3 regions of the Pseudonocardia sp. ICBG1142 genome follow, and region 3 is predicted to be linked to each of the others. Evidence: predicted binding sites of a transcription regulator. Region 3 holds the regulator's gene; each other region holds the start of a gene.
What was found. The regulator LexA, encoded in region 3, represses DNA repair genes until DNA is damaged. The targets are predictions, from matches to a motif close to CGAACACGTGTTCG.
Positions count from the first base shown of each region.

Region 1: a site for LexA is predicted at 3,294-3,307, ahead of uvrA (excinuclease ABC subunit UvrA). Genes of this name have one in related genera too.
Region 2: a site for LexA is predicted at 2,447-2,460, ahead of dnaB (replicative DNA helicase). Genes of this name have one in related genera too.

Region 1 is NZ_JAHLJC010000031.1:40,491-45,613, forward strand. Features, by position in the region: gene KPL59_RS24690 (MFS transporter) at 1-928, shown strand, start outside; gene KPL59_RS24695 (hypothetical protein) at 925-1,224, shown strand; gene KPL59_RS24700 (DUF2000 domain-containing protein) at 1,199-1,642, opposite strand; gene KPL59_RS24705 (AraC family transcriptional regulator) at 1,693-2,529, shown strand; gene KPL59_RS24710 (MBL fold metallo-hydrolase) at 2,539-3,213, opposite strand; gene uvrA (excinuclease ABC subunit UvrA) at 3,581-5,123, shown strand, end outside.
Region 2 is NZ_JAHLJC010000030.1:841,161-846,283, forward strand. Features, by position in the region: gene rpsF (30S ribosomal protein S6) at 231-545, shown strand; gene KPL59_RS18165 (single-stranded DNA-binding protein) at 557-1,096, shown strand; gene rpsR (30S ribosomal protein S18) at 1,151-1,387, shown strand; gene rplI (50S ribosomal protein L9) at 1,402-1,848, shown strand; gene dnaB (replicative DNA helicase) at 2,491-3,900, shown strand; gene KPL59_RS18185 (DUF3040 domain-containing protein) at 4,009-4,347, opposite strand; gene KPL59_RS18190 (dTDP-4-dehydrorhamnose 3,5-epimerase family protein) at 4,520-5,038, opposite strand.
Region 3 is NZ_JAHLJC010000005.1:627,868-632,990, forward strand. Features, by position in the region: gene hflX (GTPase HflX) at 1-1,452, shown strand, start outside; gene KPL59_RS08280 (hypothetical protein) at 1,500-2,582, shown strand; gene lexA (transcriptional repressor LexA) at 2,611-3,369, opposite strand; gene KPL59_RS08290 (hypothetical protein) at 3,612-3,836, shown strand; gene KPL59_RS08295 (hypothetical protein) at 4,000-4,776, shown strand.

The DNA.
Region 1 (5,123 bases), on a different contig from region 3:
GGCGTACACCGTCGGCTTCCTCGGGGTGCCGGTGGCCGCGCTGCTCGGCGGCCGGCTCGTCGCGGCGCAGTCCATCGCGGGCGTCGACGGCTGGCGCTGGCTGCTCGTCGCCGGCGGGCTGGGCGCGTTCTTCGTACTGGTGCTGCGCCGCGTGCTGCCCGAGTCCCCGCGCTGGCTGGTCGCCCACGGACGGCGCGAGGAGGCCGCCGCCGTCGCGGCGGACGTGGCCCGGCGGGCCGGCGCCCCGGTCGAGGGGGAGGTGTCCACGGCCGACTCGGGGGAGCCGCGGGCCGGCTCGACCGTCGCGGTGCTGCGGATCGCGTTCAGCGGGGTCTACCGCACCCGCACGGTGATGCTCCTGATCTTCCAGGTGCTCCAGACGGTCGCCTACTACGGTTTCGGCACGCTCGCGCCGCTGGTCCTGGTGGCCAAGGGCTTCGACATCACCGAGTCCCTCGGCTACGCCGCGCTGAGCTTCGCCGGGTACCCGCTGGGCTCGCTCGCCTCGGTCCCGCTGGTCGAACGGTTCGAACGGAAGTGGCTGATCATCGCCTCGGCGCTGGCGATCGGAGTGCTCGGCATCGTGTTCGCGGCCGGAGCGACCCCGCTGGTGATCGTCGGCTCCGGGTTCGCGCTGACCGCGGTGAGCAACGTGTTCTCCAACGCCTTCCACATCTACCAGGCCGAGATCTTCCCGACGACGATCCGCTCCACCGCGGGCGGGATCGCCTACTCGCTGTCCCGCGCGACGTCGGCGTTCCTCCCGTTCGTCGCCGTCCCGCTGCTGGCCACGGCCGGGCCGGTCGCGGTGTTCGGTGGTGCCGCGGGGCTCATCGTGCTGCTCTGTCTCGACGTCGGCCTGCTCGGCCCACGCTCCACCGGGCTCGCGCTGGAGGAACTGGGCCGAGGGGGCATCCTGGCGGCGTGAGCCAGGCCCTGTACGAGATCACCGTCAACGCGCTGCTCGACCGTGACCGCCCGCTCACCCGCGCCGACTGGGACGCCGCCGTCGCCCGGGTGGGCGGGCACCGCGTGCCGCAGCTGCTCGCCGAGCTCACCGACGCCGGGCTGGTCGGCGCGGACCTGCTGCCCGAGGCCGTCGCCGCGGCGTGGGCGTCGGCCGACCGGCCGCTGGACCGGCTCCCGGCGGCGCGCTGGCGGGAGCTGTTCGACGACGCCGGGCTGGCCGCACCGGCCGTCACGGATGGGTCGTCGTCCCCTTGAGGATCTTGTCGACGGCGTTGCGCGGCCCGTGCAGCGCCAGCCCGACCAGGTCGAGCTCCTCGGCCCGGGCCGCCGCGACCACCGCACGGTTGTCGTGGTCGTTGCCGGTGCCGAACATCGCGGAGGTGAACACCGCCACCGGCAGTCCGCGGCCGACCGCCCGGGCCCGGCAGGTCGCGAGCGTCGTCGCGTCCCCGGCACGCACGAGCACCGGCAGACCGAGGGTCGGCAGGTAGGCGGTGCCGTCGGCGTCGGCGTAGGGCTCGCCGATCAGCTCGGGGACACCCGCGGCGACCCCGGCGGCGAGGAAGGCGGTCACGTTCGCGACCTGCCAGCCGCGCAGGTCGTCACGCAGCACGACGGCGATCTTGGTGGCGGGGCGATCGGAGGAGACGGGGAGCAGGGCGGTGTCGGTCACGCCGTCGATCCTCGGGCGGCAGGACCCCTGCACTCTTGTACGTTCCGCACATGTCCGGAACCGGTTCGCGGGCGGCGGGCGAGGCCGTCACCGCCTGGCGGCCGCAGCGCGTGCCGGGCATCACGGAGGTGCTGCACGCGCGCTTCGTCCGGCACCGGTACCCGCTGCACGCGCACTCCACGTGGACGGTCCTGATCGTCGACGACGGCGCCGTGCGCTACGACCTGGACCGGCGACCGCACGGGACCGAGGAGGCCCCGGTGACGCTGCTGCCGCCGCTGGTCGCGCACGACGGACGCGCGGCGGGCGGCTCCGGTTTCCGCAAGCGGGTCCTCTACCTCGACCCCGCCGCGCTCGACCCGGGGGCGTCCGGGACGGACGGGCTGGTCGGCCCCGCGGTCGACCGGCCGGGGGTGGCCGACCCCCTCCTGCGCCGCAGGCTCGACGAGCTGCACCGCGCGCTGGCGGTGCCGGGGGAGGAGCTGCACGCCGAGAGCCGCCTCGCACTCGTCGCCGAACGTCTCGCCCGGCACCTGGACCCGACCGCCGGGTCCGGCCCGGTACCGCCGACGGACCTGGCCGGCCGGCTGCGGGACCTGCTCGACTCCCGGCTCGTCGACGGTGTGACCCTCGCCGAGGCCGGGCGCCTGCTGCACGCCCACCCCGGCCACCTGGTCCGCACCTTCTCGCGCCGCTTCGGGCTCCCGCCGCACCGCTACCTCGACGCCCGCCGCGTCGAGCGGGCGCGGTCACTGCTGCTGGACGGGACGCCGCCGGCCGCGGCCGCCGCGGCGGTGGGGTTCCACGACCAGGCCCACCTGCACCGCCGGTTCGTGCGGCTGGTCGGCGTCACGCCGGGCCGCTACGCCCGCAGCGGCCCGGCGTGACGCCGAGGGTCACCAGCCCCGTGACCGCCACTCGGGGATGCTCGGCCGCTCCGCCCCCAGCGTCGAGTCGTCACCGTGGCCCGGGTAGAACCAGGTGTCGTCGTCGAGCCGGTCGAACACCCGCTCCTCGAGGTCACTGATCAGCTGCGCGTTGTCCTCCGCCGACCAGGTCTTGCCAGGACCGCCCGGGAACAGGCTGTCCCCGGTGAACAGGTGCGGCCGGTCCTCCCCGCGGTAGAGCAGCGCCACCGAGCCCGGCGTGTGCCCGCGCAGGTGGATGACCTCCAGCTCGATCTCACCGAAGGCGATCGTGTCGCCGTGCTCGACGAACTCGTCCATCGGGGCGGGGAGCTCCGGGGCGTCCAGCGGGTGGGCGATCAGCCGCGGCTCGAACATGCCCGCGATCGCGCCCAGCGCCTGCCAGTGGTCGGCATGGCGGTGGGTGGTGACCAGGTGGCGCAGGTCCGGGCGCTCGTCCGCGGCGCCGATGAGGTCGGCGATGCGGGTCGGCTCGGCCGCCGCGTCGATCAGCAGCGCCTCGTTGGTCTGCTTGCACACGAGCAGGTAGGCGTTGTTGTCCATCTCGCCGACCGAGATCTTGCTGATGCTCAGCCGCTCCAGGTCGCGGCGGATGGCCGCGCCGCCCGGCTCGGTGTGACCGGTGTAGTTCTCCAGGACGTCCACGAGCGGGAGGGTAGCGGCCCGTCCCGACATCCCGCGGTGGGGAGAACCCGCCGGTCGCACGCACGGGGCCGCTGACGGATCGAACAGGCGTGCGAGTACCGTGCGCGGTGGACCGACCGGCGCGTACCGAGGTGCATCCACCGCGCCGGACCACCGCCGGGCCCCGCTCACCGGGTTCCTGTCGGGGGTCGCACCTAGCATCGACGGCGGACGAGGGGACGAACCTCACCGGCCACGGGTGCCCGGTCCGGGAATGTCCGTCAGCCCGCGGGCGTCACAACCGGGTCCGACCCGGACGGCACCGCCACCCCAGGAGGCGCGCAACGTGAGCGACCACAGCACCGACCGCCGCGACGCCGGCACCGCCCTGTCCCCGGGCGCGTCGCCGGTCCCGGAGGGGCCGAAGCTGGTCGTGCGCGGTGCGCGCGAGCACAACCTGCAGGGCGTCGACATCGACCTGCCCCGCGACAGCATGATCGTCTTCACCGGGCTGTCCGGGTCCGGCAAGTCCAGTCTGGCGTTCGACACGATCTTCGCGGAGGGGCAGCGGCGCTACGTCGAGTCCCTCTCGGCGTACGCGCGCCAGTTCCTCGGGCAGATGGACAAGCCCGACGTGGACTTCATCGAGGGCCTGTCCCCGGCGGTCTCGATCGACCAGAAGTCGACCAACCGCAACCCGCGCTCGACGGTCGGCACGATCACCGAGATCCACGACTACCTGCGGCTGCTCTACGCGCGTGCCGGCATCCCGCACTGCCCGACCTGCGGCGAGCGGATCGAGAAGCAGACCCCGCAGCAGATCGTCGACCAGGTGCTGGAGATGGAGCAGGGCAGCCGCTTCCAGGTGCTCGCGCCGGTCGTGCGGACCCGCAAGGGCGAGTTCGTCGACCTGTTCGGGAACCTGCAGGCCCAGGGCTACTCCCGTGTCCTCGTCGACGGCACGGTCCACCCGTTGTCGGACCCGCCGAAGCTGAAGAAGCAGGAGAAGCACGACATCGCCGTCGTCGTCGACCGGCTCTCGGTGAAGGCGACGGCCAAGCAGCGGCTCACCGACTCGGTGGAGACCGCGCTGCGGCTGGCCGACGGCCTGGTCGTGCTGGACTTCGTGGACCTGCCCGACGACGACCCGCAGCGCGAGCGCCGCTTCTCCGAGAAGATGGCCTGCCCGAACGGGCACACCCTCGCCGTCGACGACCTCGAGCCCCGCACCTTCTCCTTCAACTCGCCCTACGGCGCCTGCCCGGCCTGCTCCGGCATCGGCATCAAGAAGGAGGTCGACCCGGAGCTGGTCGTGCCGGACCCGGACCTGTCCCTCGGCGACGGCGCCATCGCGCCCTGGTCGTCCGGACACAACGCGGAGTACTTCGGCCGGCTGCTGTCCGGCCTGGCCACCGCGGTCGGGTTCCGGATGGACACCCCCTGGCGCAAGCTCCCCGCCGCCGCGCAGAAGGCGGTCCTGCACGGCAGCGACGACCAGGTCCACGTGCGCTACCGCAACCGCTACGGCCGCGAGCGCTCGTACTACGCCAACTTCGAGGGCGTGATGCCGTTCCTCGAACGTCGCCTGGAGCAGACCGAGTCCGAGTCGCAGCGGGAGCGCTACGAGGGCTACATGCGCGACATCCCCTGCCCGGCCTGCAACGGCGCCCGGCTGCGTCCCGAGGTGCTGTCGGTGACCCTGCCGCACCGCGACCTGGGGGAGCGGTCGATCGCACAGGTGTCGAACATGTCGGTGGCCGAGTGCTCACAGTTCCTGAACGGCATGGTGCTCGACGACCGGCAGGCGATGATCGCCGGTGCGGTGCTCAAGGAGGTGCAGGCCCGGCTGGGCTTCCTGCTCGACGTCGGGCTGGACTACCTGTCGCTGGACCGTGCCGCAGGCACGCTGTCCGGTGGCGAGGCGCAGCGCA
Region 2 (5,123 bases), on a different contig from region 3:
CGCGGACCGGGCACCCGTACGGCGACCGGCGCCCCCGCGGGCACGACCCGGACCCGCCACGGCGATCCCCGTACCCGCAGGTCGGGGCCGGACCGGCCGTTGCTAGCCTGTACCGGCATCCCCGCAGGTCCCGTGCATTCCGCCGGAAACTGTCGGGGTGCACTGAGAACCTCCTGTCACGGCCGTCCGGGCCGTGACCGTTTCGAGTCCATAGGAGGTGAGTGGTTCTCATGCGTCATTACGAGGTCATGGTCATCCTCGACGGCGGCCTGGACGAGCGCACTGTGCAGCCGTCCCTGGAGCAGTTCCTCACCGTCGTGAAGAACGACGGCGGATCGGTCGAGAAGATCGAGGTCTGGGGCAAGCGCCGCCTGGCCTACGAGATCAAGAAGCAGGGCGAGGCCATCTACGCGGTCCTCGACATCACCGCGGAGCCCGCCACCGTCGCCGAGCTGGACCGCCAGCTGGGTCTGAACGAGTCCGTGCTGCGCACCAAGGTCCTGCGCAAGGACGTCACCCCCACGCCGGCGCCCGCCGCCGGCTGATTGGAGCCGTCATGGCCGGCGAGACCGTCATCACCGTCGTGGGCAACCTGACGGCGGATCCCGAGCTGCGGTTCACCCCGTCCGGCGCCGCGGTCGCCAACTTCACCGTGGCGTCCACCCCGCGCACCTTCGACCGCCAGTCCGGCGAGTGGAAGGACGGCGAGGCGCTCTTCCTGCGCTGCAACATCTGGCGCCAGGCGGCGGAGAACGTCGCCGAGTCCCTGACCCGCGGCGCGCGCGTCGTGGTCCAGGGTCGTCTGCGCCAGCGGTCGTTCGAGACCAAGGAAGGCGAGAAGCGGACCGTCGTGGAGATGGAGGTCGACGAGGTCGGCCCGTCCCTGCGCTACGCGACCGCCAAGGTCAACAAGGTCAACCGGGGCGGAGGCTCCGGTGGCTTCGGTGGCGGCGGCGGTGGCTACGACGGCGGTGGCGCCCGACAGGGTGGCGGTTCCGGCGGCGGAGGCAACTCCGGCGGCGGCTATGACGACCCCTGGGGTTCGGCCCCGCCCGCGGGCAGTGGCGCCGCGTCCGACGACGAGCCCCCCTTCTGATCCACGTACCTCTCCGCCCGTGACGGGCGGAGGACGATCTCCAGGAGCACCACCATGGCCAAGGCCATCGTGCGCAAGCCGAAGAAGAAGGTCTGCGCTTTCTGCAAGGACAAGGCCCAGCTGATCGACTACAAGGACACCGGTCTGCTGCGGAAGTTCATCTCCGACCGCGGCAAGATCCGTGCCCGTCGGGTCTCCGGCAACTGCCGGCAGCACCAGCGGGACGTCGCCGTCGCGGTCAAGAACTCCCGCGAGGTGGCCCTGCTGCCGTACACCTCGACCGCTCGCTGAGGAAGGGGAGACACATGAAGCTCATCCTCAACGCCGACGTCCCGAACCTGGGTGCCCCGGGTGACATCGTCGAGGTCAAGGACGGCTACGGCCGCAACTACCTGCTGCCGCGCAAGCTCGCGGTCGTCGCCACCCGTGGCGCCGAGAAGCAGATCGAGCAGATCCGCCGGGCCCAGAAGTCCCGCGAGATCCGCGACCTGGGCCACGCCCAGCAGGTCGACTCGCAGCTGCGCAACATCAACGTGACCGTCTCGGCCAAGGCCGGCGACACGGGCCGCCTGTTCGGCTCGATCACCCCGGCCCAGGTCGTCGACGCCGTCAAGGCGGCCGGCGGTCCGCTGCTGGACAAGCGCAGCATCGACGTCCCGGGTCACCTCAAGACCCTGGGCAAGCACCAGGTGCAGGTCCGCCTGCACCCGGAGGTCACCACCGAGCTGCCGATCGCGGTCGTCGCGAGCTGAGCGGTCCGGTGGTCGTACGACCACCGAGCGTGATCAGGGCGGGGTTCGGAGCCATGTGCTCCGGACCCCGCCCTTTCGTGTGTCCGGAGCCGGCCTTACGGGCGTCGCGGACACGGTGTGCAGTCCCGGGTGGACGATCGACACCGATCGAACGACCCCGCACCGGGATGCCTTGTCACGCAGCCGACACGCCGCCCGGTGACGATCCACTCGCCGGGCGGGCCTGTGGACGCGCCGGGCGGTGAACGGCCCGCCGGGCGCTCCGACACGCCCGTACGCGGCGTGCGACGACACGCCAGAGCAAAGTTGTCCACAGCTGTGAGTATGCCTCTGACCTGCGGATACGGCCCGTTCCGGGATGCTGTCCCCAGGTTGTCCCCAACACGGTCCCGGGACGGGCGGCATCCGTGCACAGTTCATCCCCAATTCGATCACCAGGCCGGTTCGCCACGGGCCCTGCGGCCGACCTACTGTCGGTCGTGCCGGTACGCGAGCGCCGTGCTCCCCGGGTCGCGCCCGCTGCGGTCCGTCGGGCACCACGCCGGCCGGCAGATCGCCGACGACGGTCGCGAGTGAGCGGTACGCACCACTCGCGCGTCGAACGTGCGTTCGGTACTGTGTCCACCGGGGGTGACGCTGCGTATGGCTCTGACGGACGATCGTCCCGGCAACAAGCCCCGTGCGGTCCGTGACGGCGAGAAGGCGTCCGGATCCGGCGAGAGCGCGACGTTCGACCGTCAGCCGCCGCAGGACCTCACGGCCGAACAGTCGGTGCTCGGCGGCATGCTGCTGAGCAAGGACGCGATCGCCGACGTCGTGGAGGTGCTGCAGCCGGAGGACTTCTACCGGCCGGCCCACCAGACCGTCTACGAGACGATCCTGGACCTCTACAGCCGTGGCGAGCCCGCGGACGCGGTGACCGTCTCGGCGGAGCTGCAGCGGCGCGGTGAGCTGGTCCGCCTCGGCGGCGCGCCCTACCTGCACACCCTCATCGCCACCGTGCCCACCGCGGCGAACGCGGCGTACTACGCCGAGATCGTCGGCGAGAAGGCGGTCCTGCGACGGCTGGTCGAGGCGGGCACCCGGATCGTGCAGCTCGGCTACCACGGCGCCGACGGCGGCGACGTCGACGACGCGGTGGACCGGGCCCAGGCCGCGGTCTACGAGGTCACCGAGCGCACCACCACCGAGGACTACACGGTCCTGGAGGAGCTGCTCCAGCCCACGATGGACGAGATCGACGCGATCGCCTCCCGGGGCGGCCAGTCCACGGGTGTGCCGACCGGCTTCGCCGACCTCGACCAGGTCACCAACGGTCTGCACCCGGGCCAGATGGTCGTCGTCGCGGCCCGGCCGGGTCTGGGCAAGTCGACCCTGGGTCTGGACTTCGCCCGCTCCTGCTCCATCAAGAACGGCATGACCAGCGCGTTCTTCTCGCTGGAGATGAGCAAGTCCGAGATCGTCATGCGTCTGCTGTCGGCGGAGGCCCGGATCCGGCTGGCCGACATGCGCGCCGGCCGGATGTCGGACGAGGACTGGACACGGATGGCGCGGCGGATGTCGGAGATCTCCGAGGCGCCGCTCTACATCGACGACTCGCCGAACCTGACGCTCATGGAGATCCGGGCCAAGGCGCGCCGGATGAAGCAGCGCTACGACCTGAAGCTGATCATCCTGGACTACCTGCAGCTGATGACCTCCGGCCGCAAGGTCGAGTCACGTCAGCAGGAGGTCTCGGAGTTCTCCCGGCAGATCAAGCTGCTGGCCAAGGAGCTCGAGGTCCCGGTGGTGGCGATGAGCCAGCTGAACCGTGGTCCCGAGCAGCGCACCGACAAGCGGCCGATGCTGTCGGACCTGCGTGAGTCCGGCTCGATCGAGCAGGACGCGGACATGGTGGTGCTGCTGCACCGTCCCGACGCGTTCGAACAGGACGACCCGCGTGCCGGTGAGGCCGACCTGATCCTGGCCAAGCACCGTAACGGCCCCACCACGACGATCACCGTCGCCCACCAGCTGCACTACAGCCGGTTCTCCGACCTCGCCCACGGCTGAGGCCGGGCCGGACGCGCCGTGCGTCCCGGGCCCGGTGCGTGCCGGCGTACGAGTGGGCCGGCGTGCGGGTGGGCCGGCGTGCGGGTGGGCCGGTGTACGGATGGCCGGTCAGGCGGTGCCGGGCCGCGCCTGCGGACCGGTGGTGGCCGCGACGGCCAGCGCGAGGGCGGCCACGACGATCCCCGCGACGACGACCGGAACGCTCACCAGCACGGCGCCGAGCAGCAGCACGACCAGCGCGATCCCCAGCAGCATCGTCGGGAACGGCCCCGAGCCGTGCACGGTGCGCCGGTCGCGGGCGAACCCGGCGAGCAGCCGTCCGCCGTGCCGGGCCGGGGCGTGCAGCGCGGTGTTCAGCGCGGAGATCCGGCGGACCAGTTGCGGGTCGGTCCGGCGCAGCTGCACCTCGATCTCGTGCAGCCGACGGTTCTCACGCTCGCTCAGCACCGCGGCAACCCCTCGCGTCCGTGTCCCGGCAGACACGGTCGTGCCGCCGTCCGGCACGGGGCGTCGTCGATCCGGCCTGGTACCGACGTTACGTGACCGATTCGTGATCTCGGCGACCGGGCCGACCGGCTCACATGCGCCCGTCCTCACACCGGGGGGCCGGCGCCCGGGGTCACCAGAGGGAGACGCGGTCCCGGCGGGGGCCTGCGGGGGCGCCGAGGCGGGCGATCAGGGCGGCCCAGGACCGTGCGGTTCCCGGTGTCCGGGACGGGCGGGGGCGCAGCCAGCGGACCGCGAGGTCCGGGTCGTCCGGGTCGACGTCGAAGCGCTCCCGCCGTGGGAGACGGGTGACGCTGCGGAGCTCGACGACGGTCCCGCTCGCGACGGACTGGACGCCGTAGAGGCAGCCCGGCGGGACGAGCAGCCGCTGCGGGCCCTCGAGCAGGGCGACGGCGAGCCGGCCGAAGGTGCCGCCGTCCGGCCGGGCGTCGATGACGACGGCGTAGCCGCTGCCACGGGGGACGCCGAGCAGCATCGCGTCGCCGGGGTGGCCGAACAGGCCGAGCACGGCGTCCTGGGCGGGGCGGCGCCGTCGTCGCACGGTGAAGGGGGCGAGGTCCGGTCCGGAGGCGCCGGTCGCGGTCGGGTCGAGCAGCAGCGCGCCGGGCACCACGGTCCGTACGACGTCCACTCGACCTCCCTCGGGTCCGGTCACCGCGTGCGACGGGCGCGCGGTGGGCTGCGGTTGCGGTACCGGAGGTGACAACGAGCGGCCC
Region 3 (5,123 bases):
ACGTCGAACCCGGTTCCGACGGGTGGCGAGCTCGACCTGGAGGAGCGCACGTCGCTGCGCCGGATCCACGGGCTGTCCACCGAGCTCACCGACATCACCGAGGTCGAGTACCGCAAGCTCCAGCTGGAGCGGGTCGTGCTCGTCGGCGTCTGGACCGAGGGCACGGCCGAGCAGGCCGACAACTCGATGACCGAGCTGGCCCGCCTCGCCGAGACCGCCGGTTCCGAGGTGATGGACGGCCTCGTGCAGCGCCGCTCCAGCCCGGACCCGGCCACGTTCATCGGCTCCGGCAAGGTCGAGGAGCTGCTCGGGGTCGTCCGCGCCACCGGCGCCGACACCGTGATCTGCGACGGCGAGCTGTCACCCGGCCAGCTCCGTCAGCTGGAGGAGCGGCTCAAGGTCAAGGTCATCGACCGGACCGCGCTGATCCTCGACATCTTCGCCCAGCACGCCCGCTCCCGGGACGGCAAGGCCCAGGTCGAGCTCGCGCAGCTGTCCTACCTGCTGCCGCGGCTGCGCGGCTGGGGTGAGGCGCTGTCCCGGCAGGTCGGCGGCCGGGCCGCGGGCGGTGTCGGTATCGGTGGCCGTGGCCCCGGTGAGACGAAGATCGAGCTGGACCGGCGCCGCATCCGCGCGCGGATGTCGAAGCTGCGCCGCGAGATCGGTGCGATGCGCCAGGTCCGCGAGACCCAGCGCGGCAGCCGTCGCCGCAACGAGATCCCCTCGGTCGCGATCGTCGGCTACACCAACGCGGGCAAGTCGAGCCTGCTCAACCAGCTCACCGACGCCGGGGTGCTGGTGCAGGACGCGCTGTTCGCGACGCTGGACCCGACCACCCGCAAGGCGCAGACGCCCGACGGGCACGACTACACCCTCACCGACACCGTCGGGTTCGTGCGGCACCTGCCGCACCAGCTCGTCGAGGCGTTCCGCTCCACGCTGGAGGAGGCCGCCCGGGCCGACCTGCTGGTGCACGTCGTCGACGGGTCCGACCCGCTGCCCGACGACCAGATCGCCGCGGTCCGTCAGGTGCTCGTCGAGGTGGGGGAGGCCGCGGGCGACACGATGCCCCCCGAGCTGCTCGTGATCAACAAGATCGACGCGGCCGGTGACCTCGCGCTGGCCCGGCTGCGGCACGCCCAGCCGGACGCCGTGTTCGTCTCGGCACACAGCGGCACCGGGATCGACCGGCTCCGCGAGCACATCGCCGAGCGCCTGCCGCGCCCGGACTACGAGGTCGACCTCCTGCTGCCCTACACCGAGGGTGCGCTGGTCGCGCGGCTGCACGACGACGGCGAGATCCTCGCCGAGTCCCACACCGCCGACGGCACCCGGATCCGGGCGCGGGTGAAGCCGGAGCTGGGCACCGCGGTGCTGCCGTTCGCGGTGGCGGGCTCTGCCGTCCCGACCGGGACCGGCGCCGACCTGCCGGCGACGGCAGCGGGCCACTGAGTGGGCGACCGGGTGGGCGGCCGGGTGGGCCACCGCGTCCGGGGGTCGTGGCCCGCCGCCTGACCATTGTCGTCTGCCTGAGCACTGTCCTCTGCCTGACCGGTGCGCTCACGGGTGCGGCCGCGCCGCCGCCCGGGGCGCACCCGGTCTGCACTGTCGACGACCCGCGGCTGGCGGAGCTGTCCGGGCTGGTCGCCGAGGGCCCGCCGGGCGGAGCCCCGCAGCGGTACCACGCGATCGTCGACGGCGGGGGGACCGCGCGGACGTTCACCCTGGACCCGTCCGGCTGCGCGGTCACCGGAACCCGGCAGGCCGACGTCCCGGTCACCGACGTCGAGGACCTCGGGCTCGGGCCGGGCGGGGATCTCTGGCTCGCCGACACCGGTGACAACGGGGCACAGCGTGGCTCGGTCCGGCTCGTCGTGCTGCCCCCGGCCGGGCCGCCACGCGTGTACGACCTGGACTATCCGGACGGTCCGCGCGACGTCGAGGCGCTGCTGGTCGGCGACGACGGCGTGCCCCTGCTGGTCGACAAGACCACCGGGGCCGCCGGGGTGTACCGACCCGACGCACCGCTGCGCGACGGCGGGGGCCCGGTCCCGCTGCGCCGGGTGGCACAGGTCGTGCTGCCCTGGTCGGGCACCGGCGGCGGGCCGCTCGGGGCCGCCGGGTCCCGCACGATCACCGGCGGCGGGGTCTCACCGACCGGGGCCGACGGCGGACGCGCCGCCGTGCTGCGGACCTACACCGACGCCTGGGTGTTCCCGCTGCCCGTCGGCGGACCGGCGACGGCCGACGTGCTGGTCGCGGCGCTGGGCGGGGCACCACTGCCGGTGCCGTTGCCGGACGAGGCCCAGGGCGAGGCGATCGCCCCGGACGGCCGGGGTGCACTGCACTCCGGCAGCGAGGCCCGGGGCCCGACCGCGGCGGCGATCACCGTCGTCCCGGGCGCGGTGCCCGCGGCGACCGGCCCGCAGGCACCGGTCGTGGCCCAGCCCGCCGAGGTGCCGGAGTACCGCACGTACCCGTCGTGGCTGCCCGCCGCGGGCGGGGCCGCGGTGCTCGCGGTGCTGCTGGTGACCGGTGCCGTCGCGATGTCCCTGCACGGACGGCGCCGCCGGTCCAGCTGACCGCGGGAACCGGGCGCCGCCGAGGAGGTCAGAGGCGGCGCAGGACCGCCACGACGCGGCCGAGGATCGACGCGTCGTCACCCGGGATCGGGTCGTAGGCGTCGTTCGCCGGCATCAGCCAGATGTGCCCGTCCTTGCGGCGGAACGTCTTCACCGTCGCCTCGCCGTCGATCATCGCGGCCACGATCTCGCCCTGCTCGGCCACCGGCTGCTGACGCACGACGACCCAGTCGCCGTCGGTGATCGCGGCGTCGACCATCGAGTCACCCTTGACGTTGAGCAGGAACAGCGTGCCCTCGCCGACGATCTCACGCGGCAGCGGGAACACGTCCTGCACGGCCTGCTCGGCCAGGATCGGGCCACCGGCGGCGATGTCGCCGATGAGCGGCACGAACGCCGGCGCCGGCCGCGCGGAACGCAGCTCGGCGGTGTCGGCGTCGGAGTCCGACCCGTCGGTGCCGGCGATCTGCTCCGGGCTGCGGACATCGACCGCGCGGGTGCGGTTCGGGTCGCGCCGGAGGAAGCCCTTGCGCTCCAGGGTCCGGAGCTGGTGGTGCACCGACGAGGTGGACGTGAGGCCCACCGCGTCACCGATCTCGCGGACGCTGGGCGGGTAGCCGTACCGGTCCACCCAGTCCCGGATGACGGCCAGGACCTTCTTCTGCCGCGGGGTCAGGCCGCGGGTGTCGGTCGCGGGGTCGGGGAACTCCCGGACCGTCGCGGATCCCCGGTCCGCGGCGGTGCCGGTCACGCCGGGACCACCGTGTCCGGTGTCGTCCGCTGCCATCGCATTCGCCTCCTCGGGGTACTTACGGCGACGACCCTAGCCGTCGCGGGCCCGTTCGCCAAACATGCGTTCGAAGTCGCCCGGGGCGTGTCGTGGATTCCGCCGGGCCGTGGTGGTAGAACATCGCACAGGCGTTCGATCGAACACCGGTTCGATCGTTCTGGTCCGATCGGATGCCGTCCGCGTCGCCGTCCGGCCGCGCGGGGCGACCGGCAGCGGGAACGGCAGTGGGGGTGGCGATCGTGGACGCAGCGGTCATCGGGGGCATGACGGTCATCGGACGGGCTCCGGTCGGCACCGCGGCCGGCGTGGTGCGGCCCGTACCGACGTCGGGTCCCGTGCGCCGCGTGGTGGCGGCGGTGGGTGTCCTGCTGGCCTCGGCGGCCGCGGTCGTCGCGCTCGGGGTGGTCGCCGACGTCGCCGCCCACGGCCCGGCCGTGCCGCCCGCGGTCGGCGCGCCACGCTGAGAGCGTCCCCGGCACGGGCGGTGACCTGCGGAGACGTGGTTGTTGTCGGTGTCGGGTGCTACACCGCTCGTACGCCCGTTCGACCGGGCTCGGGGAAGGGCCGGTCGGGAGCGGGGGAGACGAGACCGCCCGGGGGACGGGCGGTCCGACGGCAGGAGGAACCATGCGAGAGCTCGACGAGCGGATCCGCGACCACGGCGCGGTCGGCTGCCTGACCGGTGCCCCCGCGCCCGGCACCCCCACCTCGCGCGCCCGGCGCGCCGCCCGGGAGCGGGTGCGGGCCGCGGAGGGTGTGGCCGGTCCGGCCGGTGCCGGCTCGTCGGCCGTCGCGCGCGCCGCGCACCGGTGGGCCGCCCACGGTGCACGGGAGCGCGCACTGACCGAGTCGGTCGCACGGCACCCCGCCGCCCGTTCCCGGCGTGCCACGGCGCCCGGGGTCTCGGCATCCGGTGTCCCGGCATCCGGTGTTCCGGCGCCTGGTGTCACGGCGCCCGGTGTTCCGACGTCCGGTCCGACGGCGCCCGGTCCGGCAGCTCACGGGCGTGCGGCCCGGACCACGGCACCGGCCGGTCCGGCGGTCCCGCGTGGCGTCACCGGTGGTCCGAACGTCGCGGTCCGGACGCCCCGCTGCACCACCTCGGCGCCGGGCTCCACGGCGACCCTGGAGCGGCCCGCACGGGTCGCGGCGCCGTCCGGTCCGCGGTCGGTGGCCGTGCCGGCGCCGCGCACGGTCCGTCCGCTGGACCGGCGTTGCCTGGTCCCGGCCCGCCCCCGCCCGGCCCGCAGTCGGGTCCGCGGGCGCCTGGAGCGGTTCCTGACCGGGGTCGCGGTGCTGCTGTGCGCCACGACCGCGGTGGTGGCGCTCGGCCTGCTGGGCGACGCGGCGGCGGGCTGGAACGCCCCCGCGGCCGCCGTGCCGTCGGTCGGTGCCGTGCGCTGAGGAGTATCAGGGCCGCGGTGCGGTCCCGGTGGGCCGGGCCCGTGGCGCGGAGTGGTGCCGGCGTGTCCGGCCCGGGGTGTGCAGTGGTGCGGTGCCGACGTGTCGGGCTCCCGGGGCGGAGCCGGTCGGGCGTGCCGTGGTGCGGTGCCGGCGCGGCGACCGTGGTCACGGCGGCGGCGGTGCGGTGACGGTGTGGAGCGATCCGGCGCCGTGTCGGCGTCGCATCGGGTGACGACATGCGCCGGGCCGGCACGCGGATGTCGGGCGGCGGTCGCCGGGATGTCGCCGGATCGTCGGCGGCGTGCCGCCGGGCGCGTCGCCAGGGCGTGTCCCCGCATCGGGTGGCC